3 regions of the Desulfosporosinus meridiei DSM 13257 genome follow, and region 1 is predicted to be linked to each of the others. Evidence: a T-box and tRNA genes for the amino acid it is inferred to sense, from the RefSeq annotation. Region 1 holds a T-box; the other regions hold tRNA genes.
The links. A T-box is a leader RNA that pairs with one kind of tRNA and senses whether it is charged. The one in region 1 lies ahead of thrS (threonine--tRNA ligase), so its partner is inferred to be a tRNA-Thr.
Positions count from the first base shown of each region.

Region 1 (10,203 bases):
TGTCTTTCGGTAGATGTTAATTCCATGAAACCGCTGGATAACCTTGTCCATCCAGTCTCAGTTATTAAAGAAGCTGAGGAGCTTGCGGCGGATGCTTTCGGTGCTCATCATGCCTTCTTCATGGTTAATGGTACCACATCGGCGGTTCAAGCAATGATTATGAGTGTCTGCAAACAGGGCGATAAAGTAATTATGCCGCGGAATGTCCACAGAAGTGCTATCAATGCTCTTATCATTAGTGGAGCTATTCCCGTTTATGTAAACCCTGGCGTTAATAAAAAGCTGGGAATCCCCTTGGGTATGTCAATTAACGATGTTCAAAAAGCCATTGCGGAGCATCCGGATGCGAAAGCAATCTTTATAAATAACCCAACCTACTACGGAATTTGCTCTGATCTGAAGACCATAACAGAACTTGCTCATCGCCACAATATGTATGTTTTAGTCGATGAAGCCCATGGTTCACACTTCTACTTCGGAGATAACTTGCCAATCAGTGCTATGGCAGCCGGAGCTGATATGGCAGCAGTTAGTATGCACAAAACAGGCGGATCCCTGACCCAAAGTTCTTTTTTGTTAAAAGGAGAGCGTCTGAACACGGGTCATGTACGACAAACGATTAATTTAACTCAAACCACCAGCGGTTCATATCTGCTGCTTTCTTCATTGGATATTTCCAGAAGGAACTTAGCCCTAGGCGGTAAGAGTATCTTCGAAAAGGCCTCTGCTCTTGCTCATTATGCCCGGGAGGAAATTAATAAAATTGGCGGCTACTACGCTTTTTCTACGGAACTAATTAATGGGGATTCGGTATACGACTTTGACCATACCAAGCTTTCTGTCCATACCCGCGAGATAGGTCTGGCCGGAATCGAAGTTTACGACATTTTGCGCGACGATTATGGAATTCAAATTGAGTTGGGTGATATCGGAAACATTCTTGCCATAATTTCTGTTGGTGACCGTGCCCTGGCCTTGGAGCGTCTAGTTTCATCATTATCCGAAATAAAAAGATTATATACAAAAGATAAATCGGGAATGCTTGATCATGAGTATATTAATCCGGAGGTTGTGATGGCACCGCAGAAAGCCTTCTACTCCAACCAACGTTCTGTAGCTATTGAAGACAGTACAGGCTATATAAGCGGCGAGTTTGTCATGTGTTATCCCCCAGGTATTCCGATTTTAGCGCCTGGGGAACGGATAACTGAGGAAATCATCGATTATATCGCTTATGCAAAGTCTAAAGGCAGTTCCCTGACAGGCACGGAAGACATGTCCATTGAAAATATTAGAGTACTGGAGGAATAGCAATGGAATTATGGTATACCGAACAACACACGGAAAATGTCCGTTTTTCGATAAAGGTAGATAAGTGTCTCTATACAGACCAAAGTGAGTTTCAGAGAATCGATGTCTTCCACTCTATGGAGTTTGGCAATTTCTTTACCCTTGACGGATTGATGATGGTTACGGAAAAAGATGAGTTTATTTATCATGATATGATCGTCCATGTTCCGATGGCAACCAATCTTAATATAAAAAATGTTTTAGTCATTGGGGCAGGAGACGGCGGAACAGTCAGAGAACTCACTCGCTACAATACCATTGAAAAAATTGATATGGTAGAAATCGATAAAATGGTGGTAGATGTCTGCAGAAAATATTTTCCCCAGACGGCCTGTAAGCTGGATGACCCAAGAGTACAGCTTTATTTTGAGGACGGACTGAAATTTGTTCGGTCTAAGGAAAACTCTTATGACCTAATTATTGTTGATTCAACGGATCCTTTTGGTCCGGGGGAAGGGCTGTTCACTAAAGAATTCTATGGGAACTGCTATAAGGCGTTGAAGGAAGATGGTATTCTGGTTAACCAACATGAAAGTCCCTATTATCAGGAGTATGCCAAATCCATGCAGAGAGCCCATAAACGTATTAGCGAGCTTTTCCCGGTTTGCAGAGTTTATCAAGCCCATATTCCAAGTTACCCGTCAGGGCATTGGCTGTTTGGCTTTGCTTCTAAAACCTATGATCCCTTAATTGACATAGATCAGCAAGCATGGAACAGCCTCGGACTTACGACAAAGTATTACAACACTGAAATTCACAAAGGTTGTTTTGCCCTGCCAAACTATGTCCTAGAATTACTGGCTAACGCCGGTGAGTGAAAAAAATAAAACTTGTTATTTTTTCTAGAGATGATAGCTGTCAGTGAGACGATGATAGCTGTCAGTGAGACGTAGTAATTATAAATAGTCTATTTTCGATAACGCGTAACGGGGACGATCCTTTTGAAACATAATTGTTTTAAAGGATCGTCCCCGTTTATAATATTTGTCTTAAAGATAGAATCAAAATTTGAATTTATGGAAATATTAAGGAATGTCCAATGTATTTTTAAAAATTAAAAGTACTAATAGATTGGCCCAACCGAAATATGGCTTGAGTAAGGTCATATACTCTACTATGGAGGGGTGCCAGTGGAACATTCCGTACAATTAGGAACTCAATATTATCGGGAGAGTATCTGTGCACGTTTACAAGAGCTGCAAGACCAAGAAGAACTCCCTTTTCAAATTATAGAGCATCAACAAGGGAAACGCTGGGTGATTGAGTGTCAATTCCAAGACTCTTCATTAGACACCATGGAAAATGAAGAGATGGTTCAGAAAATCCACCGCTATTATTTAGCGAATGCTTTGGCCGAGACAATCTTACTGCATTGGGAAAAAGACCATGTTGTAAAGATTCTTAAGAAACGGCCTGACTTAAAACAAGATAATTGGAAAATGCTTTTGAATAAGGCTCTTAACTATTTAAATAAGGGACTGGGTCAAGTTCGAGGGAATAGGGTTAACCGCAAAACAAGCCTGGTCACCCAGATTTTAAATTGTTTAGATGATAGTTCAGTATTCGATATTGAAGGCTTTCTGCGTTTTCGAGCCAGCGACTATAAGAATGAAGTCAATAAAGCAGTTGAGTTTGCTATAGAGGAATACATTGTCGAAAGAGAATACATTGAGTTTATTGAACTACTTAAGCATTTCGTAGATAGTCAAAAGCCACGGCTTGAGTGTTTACATGTTGGCATGACACCCCAGGGAAAATTTCATCTCTATAATGATGAGGGGGTCAAAGTAACTCATCAATTCCTTGAAGATTACCAACTAGACAATATTCACGAGTTAGGGTACGAAGATTTATTAGTAAGTGCTTTAATTGCTGTGGCACCGCGGGAAATCACCTTACATATTCGGTATGAGGGATATAAAGACACTTTAGAGACAATTCGTAAAGTCTTTGGGGATCGTGTTCACGACTGTCAAGGTTGTGCCTTGTGTGAAAAGTTTTGACAGATAAGAAAGATCTTTGTTATAATGAGTAATATTCCTTAATTCTTGGAGTTAGGAATGTCAGATAAATGAAACCTCATATTTTAAAAATACACTTTAAATCATTGATGGGGAGAGTATCCTAGAACCCTATCGTGCCAGAGAGGGAATGCCAAAGGCTGAAAGCATTTCTCGCGATCGTATAGGAGAAGACCACCCTTGAGTGTTGGGCTGAAATAAGTAAGCTTAGCCGTTTCCCGCGTTAAGGGATCGAGCGAAAGGGTCTAAATGAGCCTTTTCAATTGGGTGGAACCACGGGAGTAAACTCTCGTCCCTACTAGTAGGGACGAGAGTTTTTGTTTTACCAAGCAGAAGCCCAAACTTGTATTTAAAAAGCGCACCTAAGTTGAGACCTTCGGCAGGAGTTTGTGTGACAAGAGTTCTTTACTTGCTAGAGATTTTAAAGCATCTACTGGTAAAAAGATATCCAAAATTTTAAACTAAGGTAAGGAGTGATTTCGATGATTAAGATTACTTTAAAAGATGGCTCAGTACGAGAGGTTGAACAAGGAACGACCATTGCAGAGCTGGCAGCTTCTATATCTCGAGGATTGGCCAAGGTAGCTGTAGCGGGCAAAGTTAACGACAAAATGAAGGATCTTTCTTGCCAGCTTACTGAAGATGCGGCTGTTGAGATCGTAACCATAGACAGCGATGAAGGACTTGACGTATTAAGACACTCCACGGCGCACTTGATGGCCGAAGCTGTAGCTAATTTATTTCCGGGCACAAAGTTCGGAATAGGGCCCTCAATTGCTAAAGGTTACTACTATGACTTCGATTCGGAACATGTCTTTACTCCGGAAGATTTAGCAAGCATTGAGAAAGAAATGAGCCGTCTGGTCAAGGAAAAGAACGAATATAAACGCCGAGAAGTCACTCGAGAAGAGGCTCTAAGTCATTTTGGAGCGTTAGGGGAAAAATACAAGGTTGAGCTAATTGAAGGACTTCCTGAAGATGCCACGATTTCAATGTACACTCAAGGAAATTTTACTGACCTTTGCGCGGGACCTCATCTACCTTCAACGGCCAATATTAAAGCCTTTAAACTTATGAGTCTAGCCGGTGCATATTGGCGCGGGAGCGAAAAGAATAAGATGCTTCAACGTATTTACGGAACAGCATTTGCAAAACCTGCAGATCTCGAAGAGCACTTATTCAAATTAGAAGAAGCAAAACGGCGTGATCATCGCAAACTAGGTTTAGAGCTCGATCTCTTTAGCTTACACGAAGAGGGCCCAGGATTCCCGTTTTTTCATCCTAAAGGTATGATCTTGCGCAATGAGCTGGAGGATTTTTGGAGAAAAGAACACCGCAGACGGGGATATCAAGAAATTAAAACTCCGATTATCTTGAATCGATCAATGTGGGAACAATCCGGTCACTGGGATCACTACAAAGAGAATATGTATTTTACAGAAATAGATGATCAGGATTTCGCAGTAAAGCCAATGAACTGCCCCGGTGGTATGATCATGTATAAAACAAAGATGCACAGTTATCGTGACCTGCCCCTTCGGGTCGGCGAGCTGGGCCTCGTGCATCGGCATGAGCTTTCAGGTGCCCTGCATGGATTATTAAGGGTTCGCAATTTCACGCAAGATGATGCCCACATCTTTATGCTGCCGTCCCAGATTAAGGAAGAACTAATTGGAGTTATTGAACTAGTAGATTATTTCTATAAAGTTTTTGGCTTTGATTATCATGTTGAATTATCCACACGCCCGGAAGATTCCATGGGTTCAGATGAGGATTGGGAAACTGCCACCAGATCTCTTCAGGAGGCCTTAGAAGAGAAAGGGATAGAGTATAAAGTTAATCCTGGTGACGGAGCCTTTTATGGCCCTAAAATCGATTTTCATGTAGAGGATTGCCTGGATCGAACCTGGCAATGTGGTACGATTCAACTTGACTTCCAAATGCCTGAGAAATTCGATTTATCCTATATTGGTGAAGATGGACAAAAGCATCGACCGGTAATGATTCATCGGGTCGTATACGGAAGTATCGAACGCTTTATTGCCCTTCTGACCGAGCATTATGCAGGGGCTTTTCCCGTTTGGCTGGCACCGGTTCAAGTACGTATCCTGCCGATCAGCGAACGTCATCATGAGTATGCTAAATCTCTGGCATCTCGTCTTAATGATCTCGACATCAGAGTTGAAACAGATGAGCGCAAGGAAAAAATCAGTTATAAAATTCGAGAGGCCCAAACGGAAAAAATTCCATTTACTCTTGTCGTGGGAGATCAGGAAGCCGAGTCTAACATGGCGGCTGTTCGTAGGTATGGTCAGGGAGACGCAGGGGAAAAAATGTCCGTAGATGCTTTCATTACGCTTGTACAAGAAGAAATCGCCAGCAAGAAAGCTTTGAAGGCAACCAGTAAAGAAAAGTAGAATTACGTTTGTTTGATAAGGCAATTGACAATGTAATTGTTTTGATGTAAGATATACGATGTCAAGCAGAAGCCATCCGCTTCTCACCTTACGGCATTTGTCGGTAAGGTATCTTCTGGTCCTGAGCTTAATGTTTGCTTTGTGATTGTTTAGAAGACGGGTGGTTAGCCATCCGTCTTTTTGTTTTTTGAATTTAAATTTTTAGGAGGTGGTCTCTTATTAGCAAGGACTTAAGAATTAATGACGAAATCCGGGTAAGGGATGTTCGTCTCGTCGGTGAAGAGGGAGAGCAACTCGGGATTATGACGTCCAGAGATGCCCTGAGCCTGGCGATCGAGAAATCGTTAGATCTCGTAGAGATTGCACCGACGGCTAAGCCCCCGGTATGCAAATTAATGGACTACGGCAAGTATAAGTATGAACAGGCTAAACGAGATAAAGAAGCTCGTAAGAAGCAAAAGAGCATGGAAATTAAAGAAGTCAAACTGCGTCCGAATATTGAGGACCATGACTTTGAGACCAAAGCCCGTAACGCCCAACGTTTTCTTCAAGACGGGGATAAAGTAAAAGTGACCATAATGTTCCGCGGACGTGAAGTCACTCATCCTGAGCTTGGTAGAGCCCTATGTATAAGACTGGCCGAGTTTTGCAAAGCCGAGTCTACCGTAGAACGCGAACCAAAACTTGAAGGTCGAAATATGATCATGATTCTAGCTTCTATTAAACACGATTAATGCAAAAGGGGGATAAAACACAATGCCTAAAATGAAAACACATCGCGGCGCAGCAAAGCGCTTTAAGAAAACAGGAACCGGTAAAATTGTCCGCATGCATGCATTCACCAGTCATATTTTAGAGAAAAAATCACCTAAGAGAAAGCGTAATTTACGTAAATCAACCGTAATGCATAAGACCGATGCAAAACGGATTGCTAATTTAATTGTCTATCTATAAAAACTTGAGGTAAAAGGAGGTCTTCGAAATGGCTCGTGTAAAAAAAGGCATAACTAAGCATAAACGCCACAAAAAGATATTAAAGCTAGCAAAAGGATATCGTGGAGGAAAGAGCAAACTCTATCGTCCGGCGAATGAACAAGTCTTAAAGTCATTAGCATATTCTTATGCTCACAGAAAAGATAATAAAGGCAACTTCCGTAAACTTTGGATTGCCAGAATTAACGCAGCTGCCCGTATCAATGGTTTATCCTACAGTCGTATGATGAACGGATTGAAACTGGCTGGAGTTTCCGTTAATCGCAAAATGTTAGCAGAACTCGCAATCAGTGATGCTGCAGCGTTTACCGAAATTGTCAATGTTGCGAAAGCACAAATTAAAGCGTAAGTTTAGGAGGATGCAAAGCATCCTCTTTTTCTTCATACTATCAGAAAGTATAAACTTACGTTATATACTGCAAGAAGTCTTAATTCGTGCGAAGACAGTGTCTTCGGGTGCCAGCCAAGTTTTCTTTATACACTGATAACGCTGAAAGTCTTGGTTTAACCTGCAGATTAGCCAAATACTGGTGTATCCGGTAGGTATTCAGGTTATTCTCTCTAGTTTAAAAGGTGTCGGACGCAGTTGAAGCCGTACTTTAATTTCGCAAATCAGGCTAAAGCTGAACAAATTTGTACGGAGGTGGGCAAAGAGTGATTGAGTCATTACAAAATGAGCAGGTTAAGTATGTTGCCTCTTTACAAAGGCGTAAAGCTCGTGAGGAGTCAAAGGCCTATGTTATTGAAGGATGGCGATTTGTCGAAGAGGGAGTGCGCAGAAACGCGCCGCTTATTAAGGTCTATGTTTGCTTAGACTGTGAAGGGTTAGAATGGCGGTATATTCGGACAAAGCTAGTGGAGCGGGGGATTCCTTACGAGGAAGTAGATCCTCGTGTCCTGCGGAAGATGAGCGCTACAGAGGAACCTCAAGGGATTTTAGCCCTAGTACGCCAAACAGCTTATTCGTGGTCAGATTTACATATTGATTCCAAGACAGTGGTTCTGGTTGTGGATGGCATTCAAGATCCCGGTAATTTGGGAACCATTTTACGCACAGCGTTAGCTGCCGGAGTCAGCAATGTTTGCTTGACTCCCGGGACTGTTGATTTATATAATCCTAAGGTCTTAAGAAGTACCATGGGGGCAATTTTTTCGTTAGTTCTCCTGCCCGGTCAACCGCCGGAAGATATTCTTAGCTTTTGCCGGGATAAGAAGCTTAATGTTTTAATGGGTGATGTGCAAGGGACTCCCATTTATCAGGCAAAGCTAGCCGAGGGCCCCTTGGCACTTATTGTGGGGAACGAGGGTAAAGGTCCGTCTCAGTCCTTTCGCGAGGCAGATATTCAGCGGATCACTATTCCAATGACCCAAGAAGTGGAGTCCCTAAATGTCGCTATGGCCACAGGGATCTTGCTTTATGAAATTGTTCGTCAAAGGGGATTCTTGTAAAACGACGAAGGAATATGCTATAATCTCTCTAAACATTGATAAGTGCTTATAGAATGCTTCATTAGGTTGATTCCGGTATAGTTGAGAATTATTATGAGTCCTAAAATTATATAGGCAGTTGTGTGAAAACGATGATCAGGTTAAAAGGCTATTTTCTTTACAGGGAAGCAGGGTCAAGATTGAGAACCGGCTAGGAAGATATCCTCCTCGGGTTTTTTTGAGGTTTAATTTCCCCTGTGAGTGGTCTATTGATTAGTAGGTAGACCCGGTATCCACCGTTAACTGGAACTTAAGTGTGGTTGAATATAACCAAACTAGGGTGGTACCGCGAGAGCAGACTCTCGTCCCTTTTTGAGGGGCGGGCGTTTTTTTTATGTTTGCAGCCTATATCTATATGGATTTTGGAAAGGGTGATTTACTTGAAGAGTGAAATACTGCGCATTAAAGAAGAGGCCTTAAAAAACCTTAGGGAGTTGGAGAGCACTGAAGCTCTCCAGGAGCTGAAAGTCAAAATCTTAGGAAAAAAAGGCTCCCTAACCGCTATGCTTCGTCAGATGGGAAGCTTAAGTCCTGAAGAAAGGCCTATTATGGGCCAAGTAGTCAATGAGGTGCGTACTCGTCTAGAACAGGCCTGGGAAGAACGAAGTGCAGAACTGGATGCAATGGCCCTGCAAAGGAGATTGGCAACGGAACGTATTGATATTACCTTGCCGGGGACTCGTATCTCCAGAGGACATATCCACCCTCTCACCCAGGTTATCGAAGAGATTGAAGATATCTTTTTAGGTATGGGTTTTCAGATTGCCGAAGGACCGGAAATTGAGTCAGACTACTATAATTTTGAAGCCCTTAATCTTCCTAAGGAACATCCCGCTCGTGAGATGCAAGACTCCTTCTATATAACCGAAGAGATTTTACTGCGAACTCAGACCTCTCCGGTTCAGGTTCGAACTATGGAGAAACTCCATCCTCAGCTTCCTGTGAAAATTATTGCTCCGGGAAAAGTCTATCGTAACGATGATGATGCTACCCATTCCCCTATGTTTCACCAGGTTGAAGGGCTGGTAGTTGACCAAGGCATCCGGATGTCTGATCTTAAGGGGATTCTCTTAAACTTTTCCCGGGAGATGTTCGGCGAGTCCAGAGAAATTCGTTTAAGGCCAAGTTTTTTCCCGTTCACTGAGCCAAGTGCAGAGGTAGATGTGTCCTGTATGCTCTGTGGAGGGTCAGGATGCCGGCTTTGCAAGGGAACGGGATGGATAGAGATTTTAGGTTCGGGGATGGTTCATCCAAAGGTTTTAGAGATGGGCGGATATAATCCCCAGGCAGTCACCGGATTTGCTTTCGGTATGGGTGTAGAGCGAATTGCAATTCTAAAGTATGGAATTGAAGATATGAGACTCTTATTTGATAACGATTTACGATTCTTGCAGCAGTTTTAAGGGGGAAAGGTTCATGAAAGTCAGTTTAGAATGGTTGCGCGAACTTGTGGATATAGACCAGAGTGCAGTAGAGTTGGCGGAGACCCTAACCCGCGGCGGGATAGAAGTTGAAGATGTGGAAGACCTGAATAAAGGCTTCGAAAAAGTAGTCATTGGTGAGATCCTTAGTTTAACAAAGCATCCCGATGCAGATCGCTTGTTAGTTTGTGCAGTAAACGTTGGTCATGAGGAAGTAACCATCGTGACCGGTGCTCAGAATTTGTTGACCGGAGACAGGATTCCGGTTGCCTTAATAGGAGCAAACTTGCCGAATGGGCTTTCGATTAAAAAATCCAAACTCAGAGGGGTTGTCTCCCTGGGCATGCTATGTTCCCGGGAAGAGCTGCTCCTTGATGACACAGTAGGACTGGATCGCAGTTCGGATGGAATCCTTATTTTGCCGGCCACTGCTCCCATTGGGGAGAGTTTCGGTCACTATTTAGGGCTGGATAACAGCGTCTTAGATTTAGAGCTTTATCCAAATCGCCCGGA
Region 1 covers NC_018515.1:113,291-123,493, forward strand. The annotation lists gene DESMER_RS00635 (aminotransferase class I/II-fold pyridoxal phosphate-dependent enzyme) at 1-1,311, shown strand, start outside; gene speE (polyamine aminopropyltransferase) at 1,314-2,168, shown strand; gene ytxC (putative sporulation protein YtxC) at 2,481-3,353, shown strand; T-box leader at 3,449-3,671, shown strand; gene thrS (threonine--tRNA ligase) at 3,854-5,788, shown strand; ribosomal protein L20 leader region at 5,846-5,978, shown strand; gene infC (translation initiation factor IF-3) at 6,007-6,522, shown strand; gene rpmI (50S ribosomal protein L35) at 6,545-6,742, shown strand; gene rplT (50S ribosomal protein L20) at 6,771-7,130, shown strand; gene DESMER_RS00670 (TrmH family RNA methyltransferase) at 7,436-8,230, shown strand; gene pheS (phenylalanine--tRNA ligase subunit alpha) at 8,650-9,672, shown strand; gene pheT (phenylalanine--tRNA ligase subunit beta) at 9,686-10,203, shown strand, end outside.

Region 2 (10,203 bases), 110 kb from region 1:
AATAGTTTCAGGCTTCTTTACTTCTCCGAATGACCATTCCCGAATCATGTCCGGAGAAGCTAAACCGATACGCATACGGTCGAAGTTATTGACGTCAAGCAATCCTTATCGCTCCTTTCGTCCGGGGACTAATTGAGATCGCCAAGATCTATATCTTCTTCCTCAAGGACTTCAACATTTAATTCATCAAGAGGATCTTCCTCGTCAACGCTCTCCTCCTCATCTGGCTCTCCAACTGATCGAGTTGAGGGAAGCGGGAGTTCTTCGTGTAGATCAATGCCAAGTTCCTTTGCAGTTTCCGTTATATCCTCATCAGTATCATGAATCTCAATTTCCCGATCATCTGCTGCCAAGACTCTTACGTCAAGACCCAAACTCTGCATTTCTTTGATTAATACTTTAAAGGATTCAGGAATTCCCGGTTCAGGAATATTCTCTCCTTTAACGATGGCTTCATAGGTTTTTACACGGCCAACCACATCGTCTGACTTAACTGTTAAGATTTCTTGCAGAGTATACGAAGCCCCATATGCCTCCAAGGCCCAGACTTCCATTTCTCCAAAACGTTGACCACCGAATTGAGCTTTTCCACCCAAGGGTTGCTGTGTAACTAAAGAGTAGGGGCCTGTCGAACGAGCATGAATCTTGTCGTCAACCAAATGGTGAAGTTTGAGAACGTACATATAGCCAACGGTAATTTTGCTGTCGAAAGGATCTCCGGTGCGCCCATCATAGAGCATAGTCTTTCCATCGCTGGAAAGGCCAGCCTTCTCTAAAGTTTCAAAAATATCATCCTCAGTTGCTCCGTCAAAGACCGGAGTCGCAATACGAATCCCCAAGGCCTTGGCCGCTCTTCCCAAGTGCGTCTCCAGAACCTGCCCGATGTTCATCCGCGAAGGAACACCTAATGGATTTAACACCACTTCGATCGGTGTACCATCCGGCATAAACGGCATATCTTCTTGACGCATAACCCTCGAAATAACACCCTTGTTGCCGTGGCGACCCGCCACCTTGTCACCGACAGATATCTTTCGTTTCTGAGCGATATATACACGAACAAGCTGATTAACACCAGGAGATAATTCATCCCCGTTTTCACGGGTAAACACTTTAACGTCAACTATTTTTCCGGCTTCTCCGTGAGGTACACGTAAAGATGTATCACGCACTTCACGAGCCTTTTCTCCGAAAATAGCACGTAGCAAACGTTCTTCTGCCGTTAACTCTGTTTCCCCTTTGGGCGTCACTTTTCCTACCAGAATATCTCCAGGACGAACTTCCGCCCCAATACGAATAATTCCACGTTCATCAAGATCCTTCAGAACATCTTCCCCAACATTCGGAATGTCACGAGTGATTTCTTCCGGTCCAAGCTTCGTATCACGAGCATCTGATTCATACTCTTCAATATGAATCGATGTATAGTAATCTTCTCTAACCAACTTTTCACTAATTAAGATTGCGTCCTCATAGTTATATCCTTCCCAAGTCATGAAGGCTACTAAAACATTCCTGCCCAAGGCCAACTCACCGTGGTCTGTAGACGGACCATCCGCAATAATCTGACCCGACTCAACTATCTCGCCCTTCTTAACAATTGGCCGTTGGTTAATACATGTGCCTTGGTTAGAGCGGGAATATTTAAGAAGTTTATGCTTCTCTGTCATTCCATCATCGCCAAGAACAATAATCTCATCAGCCGTTGCTCTTTTAATAACACCGGCACGCTTAGTGATGGCACAGACTCCGGAATCCTTAGCCGCCTTGTATTCCATCCCAGTACCTACATAAGGCGAATCAGTTCGCAATAAAGGTACCGCCTGCCGTTGCATGTTTGAGCCCATCAAAGCTCGGTTCGCATCGTCATGCTCTAAGAAAGGAATTAAGGCCGTAGCAATGGAGACCATTTGTTTTGGCGAAACGTCCATATAGTCAACCTGATTTGGCGATACGTGCACAAAATCCGGTCCATGACGACCATCGATTTTTTCCCCTAAAAACTTGCCGTTCTCATCAAGGGGCGCGTTGGCCTGGGCAACGATATATTTCTCTTCCTCGTCTGCTGTCAAATAATGAATCTCATCTGTAACTCTGGCACCTTCCTTATCCGCCTTACGGTAAGGGGCCTCAATAAAGCCATAGGGATTAATGCGGCCAAAAGTACTTAAGGATCCGATCAGACCAATGTTTGGTCCTTCCGGGGTCTCTACCGGACACATTCTCCCATAGTGAGAATGATGTACGTCACGAACCTCAAAACCGGCACGCTCTCTGCTTAATCCTCCAGGCCCTAAAGCACTTAGGCGACGCTTGTGAGTTAACTCCGCAAGCGGGTTCGTCTGATCCATAAACTGAGACAACTGGCTGCTGCCAAAGAATTCTTTAATTGCTGCTACCACAGGACGAATATTAATGAGTACTTGAGGCGTAATGACTTCAACATCCTGAATTGTCATCCGTTCACGTACAACACGTTCCATACGAGATAAACCAATTCGGAATTGATTCTGTAGAAGCTCTCCGACCGAACGCAGTCTCCGATTGCCTAAATGGTCAATATCATCTCTATGACCTTCACCATTCATTAACGCAAGCATCCGCTGTACGCTGGCAATAATATCACCACGAGTTAAATGTCGTACATCCATAGGGATATCCAGACCAAGCTTCTTATTAAGCTTATACCGTCCGACTTTAGCCAGATCATAGCGTTTAGCATCAAAGAACAAAGCTTCAAGTAATGAACGAGCGCTGTCAACCGTCGGTGGTTCGCCGGGTCTTAACCGCTTATAGATTTCAACCAAGGCTTCTTCGGTTGACTCTGAGTTATCCCTTTCCAGGGTAGCACGGATATATTCATTATCATCAAATAACTCGAGGATTTGACCGTTGCTGGCATACCCTAAAGCACGAATCAGAACCGTGCCGGGAAGTTTTCGAGTCCGGTCAACTCTTACAAAGATATTATCATTAACATCCGTTTCAAACTCCAACCAAGCTCCGCGATTTGGAATAACCGTAGCCCCGTAAAGCTTCTTCCCACTCGGGTCAATTTGCTCTGAGTAATAGACTCCAGGTGAGCGAACAAGTTGGCTAACAATAACACGTTCGGCCCCGTTAATAATGAAGGTTCCCTTGTCTGTCATCAAGGGGAAATCTCCCATAAAGACTTCCTGTTCCTTCACTTCTCCAGTTTCCTTGTTGATCAGGCGCACCTTGACGCGAAGTGGCGCGGCATATGTAACATCGCGTTCTTTGCACTCCTCCACCTGATATTTAGCATCTCCTAGACTATAATCAACAAATTCTAGAACGAGATTGCCCGTGAAATCTTGAATCGGCGAAATATCGCGAAACATATCGCGCAGCCCTTCATCAAGAAACCAACGATAGGAGTTTTGCTGGATTTCAATTAAATTTGGCATGTCGAGAACCTCACGGATTCTGGAATAACTCCAGCGCTCTCGTGTCCCAACCTTAACAGGATAGAACATTTACGTTTCACCCCTCAGTGTGGTTTTCTCATTGAGGTCATAATATATTGACATATACAGCCAAAAGCAAGGCCTTTAAAAGAACCTCGCTTAACTGTTTATGATCTTTCAATATCATTCCGACAATTTCAAAGATAATATCTCCTTATTATCTATTGCTATTTACTTATTACCATAGCATGGATGGATTAAGTAATAAATTCCATTTACATATAGTAACATTTATAAAGTATACCAAAACAGAGACCCTCTGTCAAGAAAATATTCAATTACGTCTCATGGAATATTTACAAATGTTTGTGTTAAAACGTTTTTAATCAACCATTGATTCCTGTCGTCAAATTAAAGAAGGTACTCTCTACACGAAGAGAGTACCTTCAAATTAAAAGCATTACTTAACGTCTACAGTTGCACCAGCTTCAGTCAATTTAGCTTTTAAAGCTTCAGCCTCATCCTTGGAGACTTTCTCTTTAACCGGTTTTGGAGCATTGTCAACGAGGTCTTTTGCTTCTTTGAGGCCTAGTCCGGTAGCTTCACGAACTACTTTGATAACTCCGATTTTAGAAGATCCACAGTTCATGAGAATTACGTCAAACTCAGTTTTTTCTTCAGCTTCAGCTGCAGGAGCTGCAACAGCTGCTCCACCAGCAACTGCTACAGGAGCAGCAGCGCTTACGCCAAATTCTTCTTCAAAAGCCTTTACAAGTTCAGATAACTCGAGAACGGTTAAGCCTTTTACAGCTTCGAGAATTTCATTGATTTTAGACATTTTTAATTTCCCCCTTAAAATTATAAACATTTAATTTATACTAATTCATTCACTGATTCCAAAGGAATCCACTTCAATAAATCGAAGTTCTACATGCCCTATTGAGCAGCCTTAAGCTTACGCACTTCCTCCAAAGCATATCCCATTTTACGGATAGGACCTTGAAGAACGTTAGCCATACCTGTAAGAGGAGCTTGCATACCACGTAAGACCATAGCCAGCAAGACCTCACGAGAAGGCAGATCAGCAAGAGCTTTGACGCCCTCTACTCCAATAACCTTTCCCTCAAGTACCCCGGCTTTAATTTGGAAAGTCTTTAACTTATTTACCTTAGCAAATTCGGTTAATATCTTAGCTGGAGCGACAGGATCTGCACTAAAAGCAAGTGCAGTAGGTCCCTTAAGATAAGAATCGAGCCCTTCTACCCCTAACTCATCAGCAGCGCGACGTACGAGGTTATTTTTCAAAACCCGGTACTCTACTCCAGCTTTACGTAATTGGGCACGTAATTGCGTTACTTGGGCAACAGTCAGACCACGATAGTCAGCTAATACTATACCTGAAGACTGTTGAAACTTTTCTTTTATCTCCGAAACTATTAGACCTTTTTCTTCGATGTTAAGCATCTGTGTACCTCCTTCCCGATTAGATAAACTTATTAGCAACAAAAAACCTCCGCGCTTGCAGAGGTTAAGAATGCCAAATAGATATCTTCGGCGTAATCTTCCAACCTCGGCAGGTCATTAAGCCTTTCGGCACCTGCTTTCTACAGCGGACTTATTAAATTCCTGATAAGCTTATCCCATTTATCCAACACTGTCAAGCATACCGTAATTAGATTGCTTTTGCAGGGTTAATGCGTACGCCTGGGCCCATCGTAGAGGACACTGTGACACTCCGCATAAATTGACCTTTAGCAGCTGCAGGCTTTGCCTTAAGCAAAGTCTCTCCAAGTACACGATAGTTTTCCAGTAGTTGTTCAACACTGAATGAGGCTTTGCCGATTGGTGCATGTATAATGCCAGCCTTATCCGCACGGTATTCAATCTTACCAGCCTTAATTTCTTTAATCGCACGAGTTACATCAAATGTAACTGTTCCCGTCTTCGGGTTTGGCATAAGGCCTTTAGGTCCAAGAACCCGTCCTAATTTACCAACCATACCCATCATATCTGGGGTTGCAACAACAACTTCGAAGCCAAACCAACCTTGCTCAATCTTAGCAATCATATCTTCTGCTCCAACAAAGTCTGCCCCTGCTTGCTCTGCCTCTTTGGCCTTTTCCCCTTTAGCAAATACCAACACCGAACGAGTTTTGCCCGTTCCATTCGGAAGTACAACAGCACCACGAATTTGTTGATCAGCGTGACGGGTATCAATACCTAATTTGAAGGCAGCCTCCACAGTCTCATCAAACTTAGCTTTAGCATTATTTTTTACAATTGATAATGCTTCTGTTGGTTCGTAGAGAGCAATGCGATCAAAGGATTTTACAGCCTCTTGATATTTCTTACCTACTTTAGCCATTCCATTAACCTCCTTGTGGTTACACGGGCTTAGCCCTCCCACATAATTCTTGATACTTAAAATTAACCTTCGACAACGTCGATTCCCATGCTGCGCGCTGTTCCTTCAATCATACGCATTGCAGCTTCAATGCTAGCTGCATTCAAGTCCTTCATCTTCGTATCCGCAATTTCGCGAATTTTGGATTTAGGAACAGAAGCAACCTTCTTGCGATTAGGTTCAGCAGAACCAGAATTAATATTTGCAGCTTTCTTCAGCAAAACTGCTGCTGGTGGAGTTTTGGTAATAAAGGTAAACGAACGGTCTTCATAGACAGTAATCTCAACCGGGATTATAAGCCCCACTTGATCCTTGGTACGCTCATTATACTCTTTGCAAAAGCCCATAATATTGACCCCGTGCTGACCCAAAGCTGGACCAACCGGAGGTGCCGGTGTTGCCTTTCCTGCATTGATCGCTAATTTCACCAAACCAATTACTTTCTTTGCCATTTTCAATACACCCCCTTATTAGGATAACCTATTAATCTAATTTTTGAACCTGCGTGAACTCAAGTTCAACGGGAGTTTCTCTGCCAAACATAGATACCTCAACCCGTAACTTGCCTTTGTCTGCAAGGATTTCTCTCACTACACCAACGAAGTCCTTGAAAGGACCGGCAATAACTTGGACACTTTGATTAATATCAAAGTCGACCCGAGTCTGAATTTCATCCATTCCCATTTGCTGCAATATACTTACAACCTCATTATCCAATAAAGGGATAGGCTTCGTTCCAGAACCGACAAATCCTGTTACACCCGGAGTATTACGAACAACATACCATGAGTCATCCGTCATTTCCATTTCAACGAGCACATAGCCTGGATATACCTTGCGCTTGGTAATCTTTTGTTTACCATTTTTGAATTCAATTTCATCTTCCATGGGAACAAGAACTCGGAAAATCTTCTCCTCCATGTTCATGGATTCGACTCGTTTTTCAAGATTCATTTTCACCTTGTTCTCATAGCCAGAATAGGTATGAATTACAAACCAATTTTTTGCCATTTCTCAGGGACCTCCTCAGACACTGCCGTTGAAACTTTATATGTTTAGGGCAGCAGCTTGGTCAAGGCCGCACTTAAGCCGCTATCAACAATCCACATAAGAATAGATACAATTGAAACCGCAAAAAACACAACAAGTGTGTAGGTTAGCAATTGCCTGCGGCTTGGCCAATGAACTTTCTTGAGTTCGCTCAAAACCCCGCGGAAATACTCCTTCGCCTTATCTTTCTGGCTCTGAGTATTGGCCGGTTTCTTCAACTCGCCCATCACTTCACATCCTTACAGACTCCAAGTCATCGACTCCGTGACAACGCCCCCTGGCGTACATCTAAACCTTTGCAAAAAAAAAATTACTTAGTTTCCTTATGCAGAGTGTGACTCTTGCAAAACTTGCAAAACTTTTGAGCTTCCAAGCGATCTGGGTTGTTTTTCTTATTTTTCATAGTAGCATAGTTACGGTGCTTGCAATCAGTACACGCTAAAATAATGCCGACACGCATTCACGAACACCTCCCGGACAACGGTAGGACGCTGTATTTTTTCATTACTCAAAACACTTTATCACAAGATAATTTGACTGTCAAGAAAAAGCCTTGGTAGATCTTAGCTGGCACCAAGCCCCTAGGCGTTTCCTCGCTAAAGGTAGATATCCAGTCCCATTAGCTTTGGCCACAATAGCCAATGACAACCTCAGTCGGTTATGACCAAATAACAAAAAAGACAGCTTCGCTGTCTAGTTCACTTGGTTGCGGGGGCCGGATTTGAACCGACGACCTTCGGGTTATGAGCCCGACGAGCTACCGCTGCTCCACCCCGCGATAATAACTGTTCAGTTGCGCTAAGTGCGATAGACTTTGTCAACCTTTTATGCCGAAGAGAAGCACGCTTTACAGCACAGTCAATTTTGCAATAAGCCGATAGAGGCTAGGATTTGCTAAATGGAGCCGACGATGGGACTCGAACCCGCAACCTGCTGATTACAAATCAGCTGCTCTGCCAATTGAGCTACGTCGGCCTATATCTTCCTGAGCTTCAAGCATTAACCTCAAGGCACTTACGTAGTCTAACACTAATCTTTATAAAATGCAAGTACTTTAATAAATAAAAGATATGTAAAATTATCCATCACGACGTTCGAGATATCGTTCGAGCTTTCTCTTAACTCGCTGCAACGCATTATCGATTGATTTTACATGTCTTCTCAAGTCAACAGCAATCTCTTGATAAGATTTGCCCTCTAAGTATGACATCAGTACTTTCCACTCTAAAGAACTCAGGATCTCGCCCATTTTTTCTTCAATGTCGTCAAATTCTTCTCTGCTGATAATTAGTTCTTCCGGGTCGGTAATTCGAGTACCCGAAATAACATCGAGAAGAGTCCTATCCGAATCTTCGTCATAAATAGGCTTATTTAAGGAAACATATGAGTTTAAGGGAATGTGTTTCTGCCTCGTCGCGGTTTTAATTGCTGTGATTATCTGTCGTGTAATACATAATTCTGCAAACGCTCTAAAGGAGGAGAGTTTGTCCCCACGAAAATCACGAATTGCTTTATAAAGTCCTATCATTCCCTCTTGAATAATATCTTCACGATCAGCACCAATCAGAAAGTAAGAACGCGCTTTGGCCCTAACAAAGTTTTTATATTTGTTAATTAGATACTCCAGTGCTGTAGCGTCGCCTTCCTTGGCAAGCTCAACCACCTCTTCATCCACGATAACGTCGATGATTTCACATTCTGGTAGTTCTGGTTGGGCTTGAAGAGTCAAGTTGATCCCCCCTACAATGTCATCACGAAGAAGACGCAATCTCGGCTAGCCCTCGTCCACGAGAACATCCTCATTATACTCGACGCTAAAGAAAAGCGTCAAGGCGAAGTTTTGGTTGTTCTGTCGCTATTCGTGAAGTTTGAGATCGAGGCACGAGTTCTAAAGTCCCAAAATCCTGCGAAAATGGGGCTTCAGAGGTCAAAATAGTGCAAAAAATTTAAAAATCAAAATTACAAAGCCCCAATTGGAAAGTTATACCGTTGCTGAGCACCAACTGTGAGCCAAGCCGCCTTTTTAGGTCTTTAGATTTTTGTGATGGGTTTTTCAGATTGAATTCTTTGTCTGAGCACCTCATAAAGCATAACCGAACCTGCAACACTGGCATTTAAGGAAGAGACCTGCCCCCTCATGGGCAGACTTACGATTTCATCACAATTTTCTCTAAGTAAACGACTAATCCCTTTCCCTTCACTGCCAATTACAATCACCCTTGGGCCGGTTAGATCTGCCTTAAAAGCATTTGTCCCCCCAGCTTCAGCCCCCGAAACCCAGCACCCCGCTTTTTTCAAATCCTTTAAAGTTTGAACTAAGTTACTCACTCGGGCTACTTTGACATGTTCAACTGCTCCGGCAGATGTTTTGGCTACCGTTCCAGTGAGGGCTACACTTCTCCGCTTAGGAATAATCACTCCATGGGCACCGACAGCATCAACAGTCCTAAGTAAGGCCCCTAAATTATGAGGATCCTCTATTTCATCCAGCATTAAGATAAAAGGGTCTTCTTGACGCTCGACAGCTAAGGCCAGAATATCCTCGACATTCGCATACTCACTCGCCGCCACATAGGCGAGCATGCCCTGATGTCGCTCACGATTTGTCAGCCGGTCTAGAGTCTGACGATCTACAAATTGGTATGGTGTATTATTTTTATGAAGCAAGGCCATAATGTCTTGATTTTTACCACTAGGCCCATCTGAAACAAGGAGAACTTTGTTAATTGGTTTGCCACTTTTAAGAAGCTCAGCCACTGGATTTTTACCATACACAATTTCTTCGTTCACGAAGTTCACTTCTTTCTTTCTAGGGTCTTTAGTCTTCCACAGCTATATGTTCCTTGACGACAGACCCCTTGAGTTATACAGGTTGGACCAGCTTCACTAAACAGATTAGGGGCAACCTCTCTTACTAAATCTAACATTCTTCCAGCTAAAAAACGTATCTCCCATTGAGCCCTAATACAAGTTCTATGCTCAAAAAAATTCAATAACGATCGTGCGTTAAAAGTAGCCATTAAAGAAGTAGTACAAGCATTAGGCAAGACATAGCGAGCATCCTCGGCAGGTACGTAATTCAAGAGCTCCTGATAGTCTTCCTGCAGGCGAGACATAACTGCCTCAAACCGCCCTAATGCTTCAGGATTTTGTATGACGCTTGGAGGAATAACGAATTCAAACCCATTCTCTTTGACATAACGTTGAGATCGTTGCGAATAACTTGCAATCCGGTGACGGACGAGCTGATGGGACAAAGCCCTTGAAACACCATCTATTGAAAACTGAAAACTTACATGCTCAAAAGGGGAAAGATGGCCC
Region 2 covers NC_018515.1:219,804-230,006, reverse strand. The annotation lists gene rpoC (DNA-directed RNA polymerase subunit beta') at 1-102, opposite strand, end outside; gene rpoB (DNA-directed RNA polymerase subunit beta) at 129-3,497, opposite strand; gene rplL (50S ribosomal protein L7/L12) at 3,889-4,266, opposite strand; gene rplJ (50S ribosomal protein L10) at 4,365-4,892, opposite strand; ribosomal protein L10 leader region at 4,924-5,056, opposite strand; gene rplA (50S ribosomal protein L1) at 5,101-5,793, opposite strand; gene rplK (50S ribosomal protein L11) at 5,856-6,284, opposite strand; gene nusG (transcription termination/antitermination protein NusG) at 6,316-6,843, opposite strand; gene secE (preprotein translocase subunit SecE) at 6,888-7,109, opposite strand; gene rpmG (50S ribosomal protein L33) at 7,193-7,342, opposite strand; tRNA gene DESMER_RS01100 (tRNA-Met) at 7,586-7,660, opposite strand; tRNA gene DESMER_RS01095 (tRNA-Thr) at 7,782-7,857, opposite strand; gene sigH (RNA polymerase sporulation sigma factor SigH) at 7,961-8,611, opposite strand; gene rlmB (23S rRNA (guanosine(2251)-2'-O)-methyltransferase RlmB) at 8,914-9,681, opposite strand; gene thyX (FAD-dependent thymidylate synthase) at 9,678-10,203, opposite strand, start outside.
Region 2: it encodes a tRNA-Thr, which carries the amino acid that the T-box ahead of thrS (threonine--tRNA ligase) is inferred to sense. The anticodon was not compared.

Region 3 (10,203 bases), 570 kb from region 1:
TTGTTACTGTAATGCTGAATATAAATCGGCGTCAGATCCCCCTTTGCGCACAATGCTTTATAAATGTTGAGGTTGGCAGGTTTCAAATTAATCAGCTAAAACGACGATAACTCATTTGGAATATGGAGAGCCGTATGCGTTCGAAAGTCGCCTGTGCGGTTCGGGAAGGGGCGGGTTACTTTGCTAATCCGCCTATTTCATGCAGTGTCTTCGAAACTCAGCATTCCGAGGCTCGCCTACTCGCTTGAGCGGGAGCTACGCCAAACCTCTGGGTAATACCTGAGGTGAACCTGCGGCTCCGCTTCCCGCCCAAGCTTTGTAGGCTTTACCGCCTCTCCATGCAATGAGTTTCACTCCTGTGGATCGAAGCCGCCCTGTCTTTCGGGTCTATTATCCTTAAGCGTGTTTTTGTGTGTTAGGGGTGTGTGTTATGGGGACGGTCCTTTTAACACGTTTAAAACGTGTTAAAAGGACCGTCCCCATAACACACTAACACGAAAACACCGGTGGTTCTTACGAACTACCGGTGTTTAATATCGCTTTAAGCTGATTCTTCTTTCTTGCCCTTCTTAACCTTTTCGGTCATTACGAGGAGCGGCTCTTCTTTCTTCAAGACCACTTCCGGTGTAACAACACATTTTGAAACATCATTACGTGAAGGCAAGTCATACATAACATTGAGCATCATATCCTCTAGGATTGACCTCAGTCCTCGCGCCCCGGTATTTCTACGAATTGCTTCGGCAGCTATACTGGTGAGGGTTGCATCTTTGAACTCTAAGGTTACCCCGTCAAGCTCCATTAGTTTTTGATACTGCTTAACCAGGGCATTCTTGGGCTCGGTTAAGATACGTACTAATGCTGCTTCATCCAGTGCTTCAAGGGTTACAATGACAGGCAAACGCCCAACAAATTCCGGAATCAACCCAAATTTTTGCAGATCAACCGGCAGTATTCCCTTTAGGACTTCACCAACATTTAAGTTTACCTTGTTGGGAATAGCAGCACCAAAACCCATGGTTTTTTGTCCGGCACGGTTTTGAATGATTTTCTCAATTCCATCAAAGGCTCCGCCAACAATAAATAATATATTGGTGGTATCTAACTGGATAAATTCTTGGTGCGGATGTTTGCGGCCGCCTTGAGGCGGTACACTGGCAACCGTTCCTTCAAGAATTTTCAGCAAGGCCTGTTGAACTCCTTCACCTGAGACATCTCTGGTAATGGACGGATTTTCTGATTTACGAGCTATCTTATCAATCTCATCAATATAAACAATACCCTTTTCAGCTTTTTCCACATCGTAGTCGGCAGCTTGAATTAACTTCAAAAGGATATTCTCAACATCCTCACCGACATAACCTGCTTCGGTCAATGACGTGGCATCGGCAATTGCAAAGGGAACATTAAGAACTTTGGCTAGCGTCGAGGCCAACAAAGTTTTCCCTGACCCTGTAGGTCCCAACATGATGATATTAGATTTTTGCAATTCAACATCATCGATTTTCATGCCCAAGTTAATCCGTTTGTAGTGATTGTAGACTGCTACGGAAAGCGCCTTTTTAGCGTCTTCTTGACCGATAACATACTGGTCAATGATTGCCCGAATTTCTTTAGGTTTTAGAATGTCTCCAATCTCAACACCCAGATCATCCGTTAGCTCTTCCTCGATAATCTCATTACAAAGTTCAATGCATTCATCACAAATGTAAACCCCCGGGCCAGCTACCAGTTTTTTGACTTGTTCCTGGGTTTTTCCGCAAAATGAACACTTGAGTTGATTTTTGTCTTCAGTGTACTTTGCCATCCTCTCACCTCTATACCTCAGAATTCCCCCTAAGGCGTCGGGTTTTAAGTATTTTGTTCTACTAAGAAGTTGACTGTCTTCTGACTGTTCATGCTTTGTTTGTAGAACTGTAGCTCCCCGCGCGCTATAAGGGTTCGTTTGAGCAGTGCTGCGTCTTGTCCGTGACGCTCACTTGCTTTTTTAAGCTCTTCATCTAATTCGTCTTCAGTGATCTCAATTCCTTCTACTTTGGCAATAGTTTCTAAAACTAAATCGGTCTTGACACTCTCAGCAGCTTGAGGACGCAGCTCCTCTTTCATAGCTGCTTCAGTTGAGTTTGTAAATTGGAAATAATGTTCTAGAGTCATTCCTTGCTGGGCAAGATTGCGACTGAGATCATCTACCATTACATTGATTCTTTCGTTAATCATAACTTCAGGAATCTCAACGCTGGCGTTGTCAACCACTTTAGAAACGATGGAGCGGACATGCTCATCTTTAACTCGCATTTCAGTTGTCTTCATTAATTTATTCCGCAAATCGGTTTTCAATTCATCCAGAGTCTCAAATTCGCTGACATCTTTTGCAAATTCATCGTCTAGAGCGGAAAGTTCTTTGCGTTGAATTTTTTTAATGAGAGTTTTAAAGACAGCCTCTTTTCCAGCTAGCTCTGCACTATGATATTCAGCAGGGAAGGTAACGTTTACTTCAACAGGTTGTCCTATTTCAGCTCCAATTAAACCTTCTTCAAAACCGGGAATAAATGTTCCTGAGCCAATGACAAGCTCGTAGTTCTCAGCTTTACCGCCAAGGAAAGGTGTTCCATCTGTAAATCCTTCAAAATCTAAGGTTACAGTATCATCATTCTCGACTTTGCCTTCTTCGAGGGTAATCAGACGAGCGTGTTGCTGTTGCTTGCTTTTAAGTGCTTCTTCAACTTCTTCTTCGGAAATAATGGCTGCACTTTGTTCGATCTTGAGGCCTTTATATTCACCAAGCTCAACTTCCGGTTTAACCATAACTTTTGCTTTAAAAATCAGGTCTTTTCCTTCCTCAATTTGAACTAATTCAACACTTGGGCGGTCTACCGGGTCGATACCACTTTCCAGAACTGCTTCAGAGTATGCCGGGCCGACTAATTGATCTAAGGCTTCGTCATAAAGTGATTCTTTTCCTACATGCTGTTCAACCATGCGACGTGGTGCTTTTCCTTTACGAAATCCAGGAACGTTAACTTTCTTGGCCAACACTTTAGCTGCTTGATTCACCGCACTGACAAATTTTTCGGCTTCTACGGTAACTTCCAGAGCTACAAGATTTTTTTCTAGTTTTTCAACTGAGACTGACATATTATGTTCTCCCCCTTAAACACTATTTAAGACTATGTGCAAGGCAGCTGTGGATACTCGTTAGTCTTACCGTTTTTTTAAGACTACAAACCCCCGCTTAAGCCAAATACATCTATGAAATTCACTAATCAATTATAACAGACTTACTTCTCGTAATCAAATTGAAGAACCCCTCCGCAGACGTCACGGATAACTCTTGCTATTCAGGGCAAAATACCCTATCAAAAGATCCTAAACATTTAGGAAAGGGAGAACAAGCATGCTTATCATTGTAGTTAGAACCCTTATTCTTTATTTAGTGGTTATTATCGCCCTGCGCTTGATGGGAAAAAGGGAAATCGGCCAGTTACAGCCTTTTGAGTTAGTTGTTATCCTCATGATCTCTGAGCTCGCGGCTGTGCCTAGTGAAAACATTGGGGTTCCACTCCTCAGCGGCATTATTCCCATTCTGGTTCTCCTATCAGCAAGCCTAACTTTAGCCTGGATTTCTCTTAAAAGCGAAACGGCACGAGATATTATTTGCGGAAAGCCAAGCATCCTTATTGATCGCGGTAAAATTTCAGAAACCGAACTCAGGAGAAATTGTTACAACATGAGCGATTTGCTCGAAGAACTCCGCCTTAATGATATCCCTAACATTGCTGATGTCGAATATGCAATCTTAGAAAACAATGGTCAAGTTAGTGTTATGCCTAAGGTTCAGAAAAGGCCCATCATTCCTGACGATTTAAAGATTACCCCCGCTTATGAAGGCTTACCCTTAGCTCTTATTATGGATGGCAAATTGAAACGGAATAATCTGGAGCGAAGTGATAAGGATTTGGAATGGTTGATGCGAGAACTTAAGAAACATAAGCTTGACAAGATCGAAGATGTCCTGATTGCCAGCTTAGATTCTTCAGGTAAACTTTTTATACAAGAAAAAGAAAGTCAAAACAAAAAAAAAGTTAAACCATTACAGACTCAAGTGTGAGGTGAATAGATTTGAGAACCCTGGGAACCATTATTGTTATTGTTATTTTTTTACTGGGAGGCTCTTATGCTTCCTATGAATTTGTAAAAACCACAACTCAAGCAACTGAGGCACACTTAAAGACGGTTGAACAATCTATTTCAGCTCAGCAATGGGATGAAGCTAAAAAGGAATTAGGGATTGTTCAGGAAAGTTGGAAGAATAACGCTAACTGGTGGAGTATTATTCTTGATCACCAAGAAATTGACACCATTGATCTTAGCATTGGTCGATTAGAAAGATTTATTAGCACAAAAGACATTCCCCTTTCTATGGGCGAATTGTCTGACTTACAACTATTATTCTCTTATCTTTTTGATGCTGAGAGGTTTAATATCCCAAATATCTTTTAAGATAATCCCTGTTAAAATCTCACACTTGTCATATCTTAAAATTTATGATAGAATTCTCTCTGTTGCAACAATAATAAATTTGCGAGAGTGGCGGAACTGGCAGACGCACTGGATTTAGGTTCCAGCGGGAAACCGTGGGGGTTCGAGTCCCTTCTCTCGCACCACATTATGAGGCTAAGTCCGCCTGACATTAAGTTGTCAGGCGGATTTTTTGACTGTCTTTTTTGGCTTGGCAAATCGCACTTAATTCCCCCTAGTTCAGTTTGTTGGGTTTTGGTTGAGTCAACAGGGAACTATTAAATGAATTATAAAATTGCAATCAGGAATAATAAACAAGGGCATAATGATGCAATTTCAGTAAAATCCAATACCATTTTGAAAAAACGGACTATGAATTCATTGCGAGTTCCTCTTTATGCATGCAACTTTGTCACTGATTCAACACATACCATTTACACAAACAATAAGATAGGGGGAAACATTATGAAGGATAGAATGTATTTTGGTTTTGTCGTTGGTTTAATTGCAGGAATTCCTTTAAGTATCTGGACGTTTTTTTCATACTACGTATTAGACTTTACTCAGACAAGAATGTTGGATTATGCTTCAGAAATATTATTTGGACGATTACCTCTTAATGCATTGGAAAGCATTATTGCCTGGATTGGGCAAATGGCATTTTGCGGATTTGTCGGAGTAGGCTTTGCGTATTTAATCCCTATTGTTACCAGTAGACATTACTTAGCTAAAGGATGGATATATTCGGCTTTTATATGGTTCAGTTCATATGCAGTTGCTACTTTATTCAAAATGCCTGATTTATTTTACACAGCACCATACACAGTTGTTTCAAATCTTATAGGGGCAAGTATATATGGATTGGTACTTGCAGAAGCCACCAGGCGGTTGATTAGTACTCCTAAATGCCCTGGAAATTAGTACCTCAGCCTTTCGACCTAAGCTATTGCATAAAATGGTCGTAATTTCCTCTATTTAACATTGACCAAATCAAAGAGTCTTGCTACAATAGTCCTTGTCCAAAACACATGCCGATGTAGCTCAATTGGTAGAGCAGCTGATTTGTAATCAGCAGGTTACAGGTTCGAGTCCTGCCATCGGCTCCAGTTAATTTAATAATCAGTAGAGGATAGACCTTAGGGGTTTCTATCCTCTATTTTTCTATTCCTTTATTTGCAGTTTCCATTTTGTATCTTAGCAAAGGAGTATTCTCCCGCCTGGTTTTTATATTCATTGCTTTTCACCCCCCTTAAATTATTTCACCCAAACGTATAAGGCTTTAAGAGAAACTATAATTCACAACGAAACCTAAAGATATTGCGCATGCCTCCGGACGCGGAGGTTTTTTTGAGATTAAACATCAAATTTAGATTTTAAAACTTTCGCTGCAATTTACATCTAACTAATTACATATTTTAACTGGTATCGCTTCGACATAAATCACAAAACCTAAACTGTCAAAATAACATACGAGGAGGTTTTGTGAATGTTTGGCATAAAAAAGAGAACTAGTAATCCAAATAGTTTGTTTAGTCCACCTTCGTTATTTCTCCATGCCCTTACTATTGGAGCTGCGGTTTGGGTAGGCAAAGCTTGGGGAGATAAAGACGATCTTTAGGGTTAACCTCCCCTACCTAACCTTCAAGGTTATACAGCTAGGATAGATGTAATGACTTAAGCGTCATTACAATGGCAAAAGACTTGGAGAATCCCGAATGATGGAATATTGGGGGTAAAATAAACTTGGAAAACAACCGATTATATTTTACCCAGACTAAGAAATTAGCGTAAAAGGAGAGTATTATGGCAACTTTAGGCAAAGAAAATAATTTTAAATTTGTACCAGAAGGAAACGCTCAAAAGCCTCAAATACTAACACCAAAAACTAATGTAATCGCTAAAAAGACGGATGTTTTAAATAATGAAAGTTCAGATCCTAGTCATAGTTGATTGTTGTAAGGGACAGCCTTGGCTGTCCTAAAATTTATCCCCCCAACCCCTTAGCTGCCTCTACAATAAGCAATAAGCAAAAAGCAGAAAAAGCGGTAACTAAAAAGAACCGTTTAAAGCGGTTCCATGAAAGGTCGTCAGCCTAAACTCTGAATCAACCAAAAATATTCAAAGATCAAAACCATTAGATCCACTCCGATTAAAACCAGTAAGTTAGCCAGCCAATTCTCGGGATATTTCCAAAAGTAAAACATAATATTGAATAGGATAACGGCGGCTGAGCAGACACCCCAGCGCATGTACAGTCCTGGGTCATTTGAGAATAGGTGAATGAACCATATCACTGGGATAAATAAAAAGACGCCTAAAAATGTAATTATTGAGTAACCGATTAAGCGGCGCAAATCGTCGGGACCGGGCTTTGCTTTACCCATGGTTTCTCCCCCTTCACCCTTGATTTTATGGGATAAATAAGTATATCACGAATAATCTGGAGTTTGTAATAACTCCGTTTTTTGAGGAGAGGCTAAGGTCTTACCTACTAAAGGCTTAGTTGAGACATTCAGAAAAGCGACCTAAAAGACTTGCTCTTAGGTCGCTTCCATTTTTCCGGTAAATTTTATTTAGCAGGCATTCACTTATTATCCCTCAGATTTTTGTTTCTAATGCTTTTTGTTGTCACTTTTTTCTTTAGCCTTATCATTTCCATTGTCAGCTTTTTTGTTCTGCTCTGTCTTTTCCTTCTTAGAGGATCTATCAACAGTTGATGAAGACTCTATACTAGCAGGAGCAATTGTTACAGATGTTGGCTGAGTATTGGCCAAGGAAGCTTCTTGAGAGGATGCAGGTTCAGTCACAGTCACTTCGTTTGTTGAGGCCTGATCCTGGCTATCCTCCTGTTCAGCATCCTCTTGATCGTCCTTTAGCTGGAGCTTTCCGTTTTCTTTAAGTGTCTTCTTAAATTCTTTCAAGGCAACCTTAGCTTCTTTTTCTAAAGCTTTGTTATGTGCTACACCTCTGACTTCTGACTCTGTTGAATCATCGCCGGTTCCCGCTGCTGTCTCTTCAGCAGCCACTGCATTGCTTCTAGCCTCTTGCTTCTCCATCTTTGTAACCGCTTTTTCCATAGAACGTACTACATTAAGAGCCAGCTTTTGAGCCGCCTGGGGAGGGAGTTTTTCGAGCAGATTACCTAATACTTTTATGTTGTTTTGATTGACATTCGTAAGAGCGATTGTCAGCTTTTGGGCCTCTTCTGAGTCAGGATCTTCAATTTGCTCTAAAAATTCCTGAGCCTTGGTGATTTTGTCTGCGTACTCTGTAAAAGCCTTCTCAGATTCTTCGGCTTCACCAGCAGTCATCAATTTCTGAGCCTTAGCCAGCTTCTCCAATGCCTGCTCCTGAGTCAACTCGGCCTTATGAGCGGGATCAAAGGTCAAAGCCAATTTGAGTTTACCTATAAGCTCTGATAACCAATTGGCCGGATCAATTGCGTTGCCGTCTGCATCTACAACAGTCGTCGATTCGGTATCTTCCTTATCAGTGTCTTGATCCTCGGAATTTGTTGCATCCTCACTATTAGTGTCCGTATTATCGTCCTGGTCGGTTGTTTCTGTACTTGTATTATCTATTGCTGATACGTCCGTACCTGATTCATCTGTACTTGTGGTATCTGCGCTTGTGCTTTCAGTGCTATCTGCATCCGCACTCACTACGTCTACGGCCGTTGTCTCCGCAGTTGTGGATTCTGTAGTTCCTGCACTTGTGGTTACGGCATCTGCACTTGAAGTGGTCTGGGCAGACGTTTCAGCTAAGACAAGGGTCGCGCTAAGCGGAAACGCTAAAAGTGCTGCTGTGACGGCAACAGCAAGTTGCTTCTTTAATTTTTTCCCTTTTGTGATTGATTTCAATGATATCTACCTCTTTCGTTATAAATCTTGAATAATGCGCACCTTTCATAATATCTTTACGAAGCCAGAACTATTTTTAGGGGGGTCAAAAAGAAACTTGGCCATTTTACGTCTAACATGAGGGAATTTAACAAGTTAAAGAAAGGACAGATTCTTAATATGCATAACTAAGAACCTGTCCCCTTGTAAAATAAAGTGGCAGCCTTGTTGGCCTGGATATTGTAGAAAGTCTGCGCTAAAAGCTAACTTTCTAGAAAACATAAAAAAACACCGAGAATTAATTCTCGGTGTGCTTTTTCTTTATGGGGTGGGTGATGGGGTTTGAACCCACGAATGCCGGAACCACAACCCGGTGCGTTAACCACTTCGCCACACCCACCATAAATTTGTTTGTTGGTGCGCCTGGAGAGACTCGAACCCCCGACAACCTGCTTAGAAGGCAGATGCTCTATCCAACTGAGCTACAGGCGCATCTTAAAAGGGCCAGCTCAAACTCCCAGGTCTACAAATTTACAGCTTATCGAGTACTCCTATTGTCAAACAACAGCTTGTACCACTATAAATTTGAACCTCGAACTTCGTCTTGAAAAAATGGTCGGGGCAGAGGGATTTGAACCCCCGGCCTCCTGCTCCCAAGGCAGGCGCGCTACCAAGCTGCGCTATACCCCGTTGGTGACTTGATTAGTATAGCTCATCTTTAAGGTTTCGTCAAGAAAAAAATCAAAAAAAGTTTTAAAAAATTTAAGAGTCATTTTCATCTGCTTTTTCGGCTTCCCAGTGCCTAACCCGAGTCGTTATCTTCTGGAGTAGAAAAGCGGTGCTTATGCTTAGGCTAGCTTTTACCCTTTAGAGTTTGAAGGATGGGGATTGCTTTACGGAATGCCTGGGCCCGGTGACTGAGGCGGTTTTTCTCGCTCAAAGTCAGCTCGGCCATAGTTCGCTGATACTCCGGCACAAAAAAGAGAGGGTCATAACCGAATCCGTCCCTTCCACGGCGTTCAGTTAAGATTTGTCCTTCGACAGTGCCCTCTGTAAGAAATTCTTTTCCATCCGGAGTTGCTATGACTAAGGCACAACGAAAGCGAGCCTGTCGTTGGGAATCAGCAACCTCTTTCAACTCTTGAAGCAGCTTATCATTATTTCGCTCATCATCTTTAGGTTCTCCCGCAAAACGGGCAGAATATACACCGGGGCTGCCAGCTAAGGCATCTACCTCCAGCCCGGAATCGTCGGCTAAGGCTATTAAACCGGTTTTCTTAACCGCGGCTTTCGCTTTGAGGGCTGCATTGTCTGCGAAGGTTATTCCGTCCTCCTCGACATCTTCCCAGTCTTCAATATCTTTTAGCGAAAGCACTTCAATGTCTGCGTCTCCAAGCAGTTCTTGGAGCTCTCGAATTTTCCCCTTATTCTGAGTGGCCAATATTATTTTCATACAGATGTCTCCGCCGCAGCTTTCTGAGCATCCATTAGGGAACGTATCCCCTTTTCAGCAAGTTCTAAAAAATTATTCAGATCCTCGCGATCAAAGGGAATATCTTCTGCCGTTCCTTGGATCTCCACGAACTTTCCTGCACCTGTCATGACAATATTCATATCCACTTCCGCCTGAGAATCTTCTTCATAGTCTAAGTCTAAAACTGCATTTCCCTGAACCTTACCCACGGAAACTGCAGCTAAGCTATCCTCTATCGGATTTGTTTTAAGAAGTTTCTTATCCAGCAAATATTGAACTGCATCGACTAAGGCCACATAAGCTCCGGTAATTGCCGCTGTTCGGGTTCCGCCGTCCGCTTGGAGGACGTCACAATCAAGCCAAATTGTACGT
Region 3 covers NC_018515.1:4,412,149-4,422,351, forward strand. The annotation lists partial or broken gene DESMER_RS24870 (reverse transcriptase/maturase family protein) at 1-110, shown strand, start outside; gene clpX (ATP-dependent Clp protease ATP-binding subunit ClpX) at 542-1,807, opposite strand; gene tig (trigger factor) at 1,852-3,135, opposite strand; gene DESMER_RS20350 (DUF421 domain-containing protein) at 3,395-4,108, shown strand; gene DESMER_RS20355 (DUF4363 family protein) at 4,120-4,500, shown strand; tRNA gene DESMER_RS20360 (tRNA-Leu) at 4,582-4,664, shown strand; gene DESMER_RS20365 (hypothetical protein) at 4,801-5,439, shown strand; tRNA gene DESMER_RS20370 (tRNA-Thr) at 5,549-5,624, shown strand; gene DESMER_RS24800 (hypothetical protein) at 6,005-6,136, shown strand; gene DESMER_RS24085 (hypothetical protein) at 6,322-6,468, shown strand; gene DESMER_RS20375 (hypothetical protein) at 6,606-6,902, opposite strand; gene DESMER_RS20380 (DUF5667 domain-containing protein) at 7,131-8,378, opposite strand; tRNA gene DESMER_RS20385 (tRNA-His) at 8,682-8,757, opposite strand; tRNA gene DESMER_RS20390 (tRNA-Arg) at 8,773-8,849, opposite strand; tRNA gene DESMER_RS20395 (tRNA-Pro) at 8,971-9,047, opposite strand; gene DESMER_RS20400 (XTP/dITP diphosphatase) at 9,211-9,810, opposite strand; gene rph (ribonuclease PH) at 9,807-10,203, opposite strand, start outside.
Region 3: it encodes a tRNA-Thr, which carries the amino acid that the T-box ahead of thrS (threonine--tRNA ligase) is inferred to sense. The anticodon was not compared.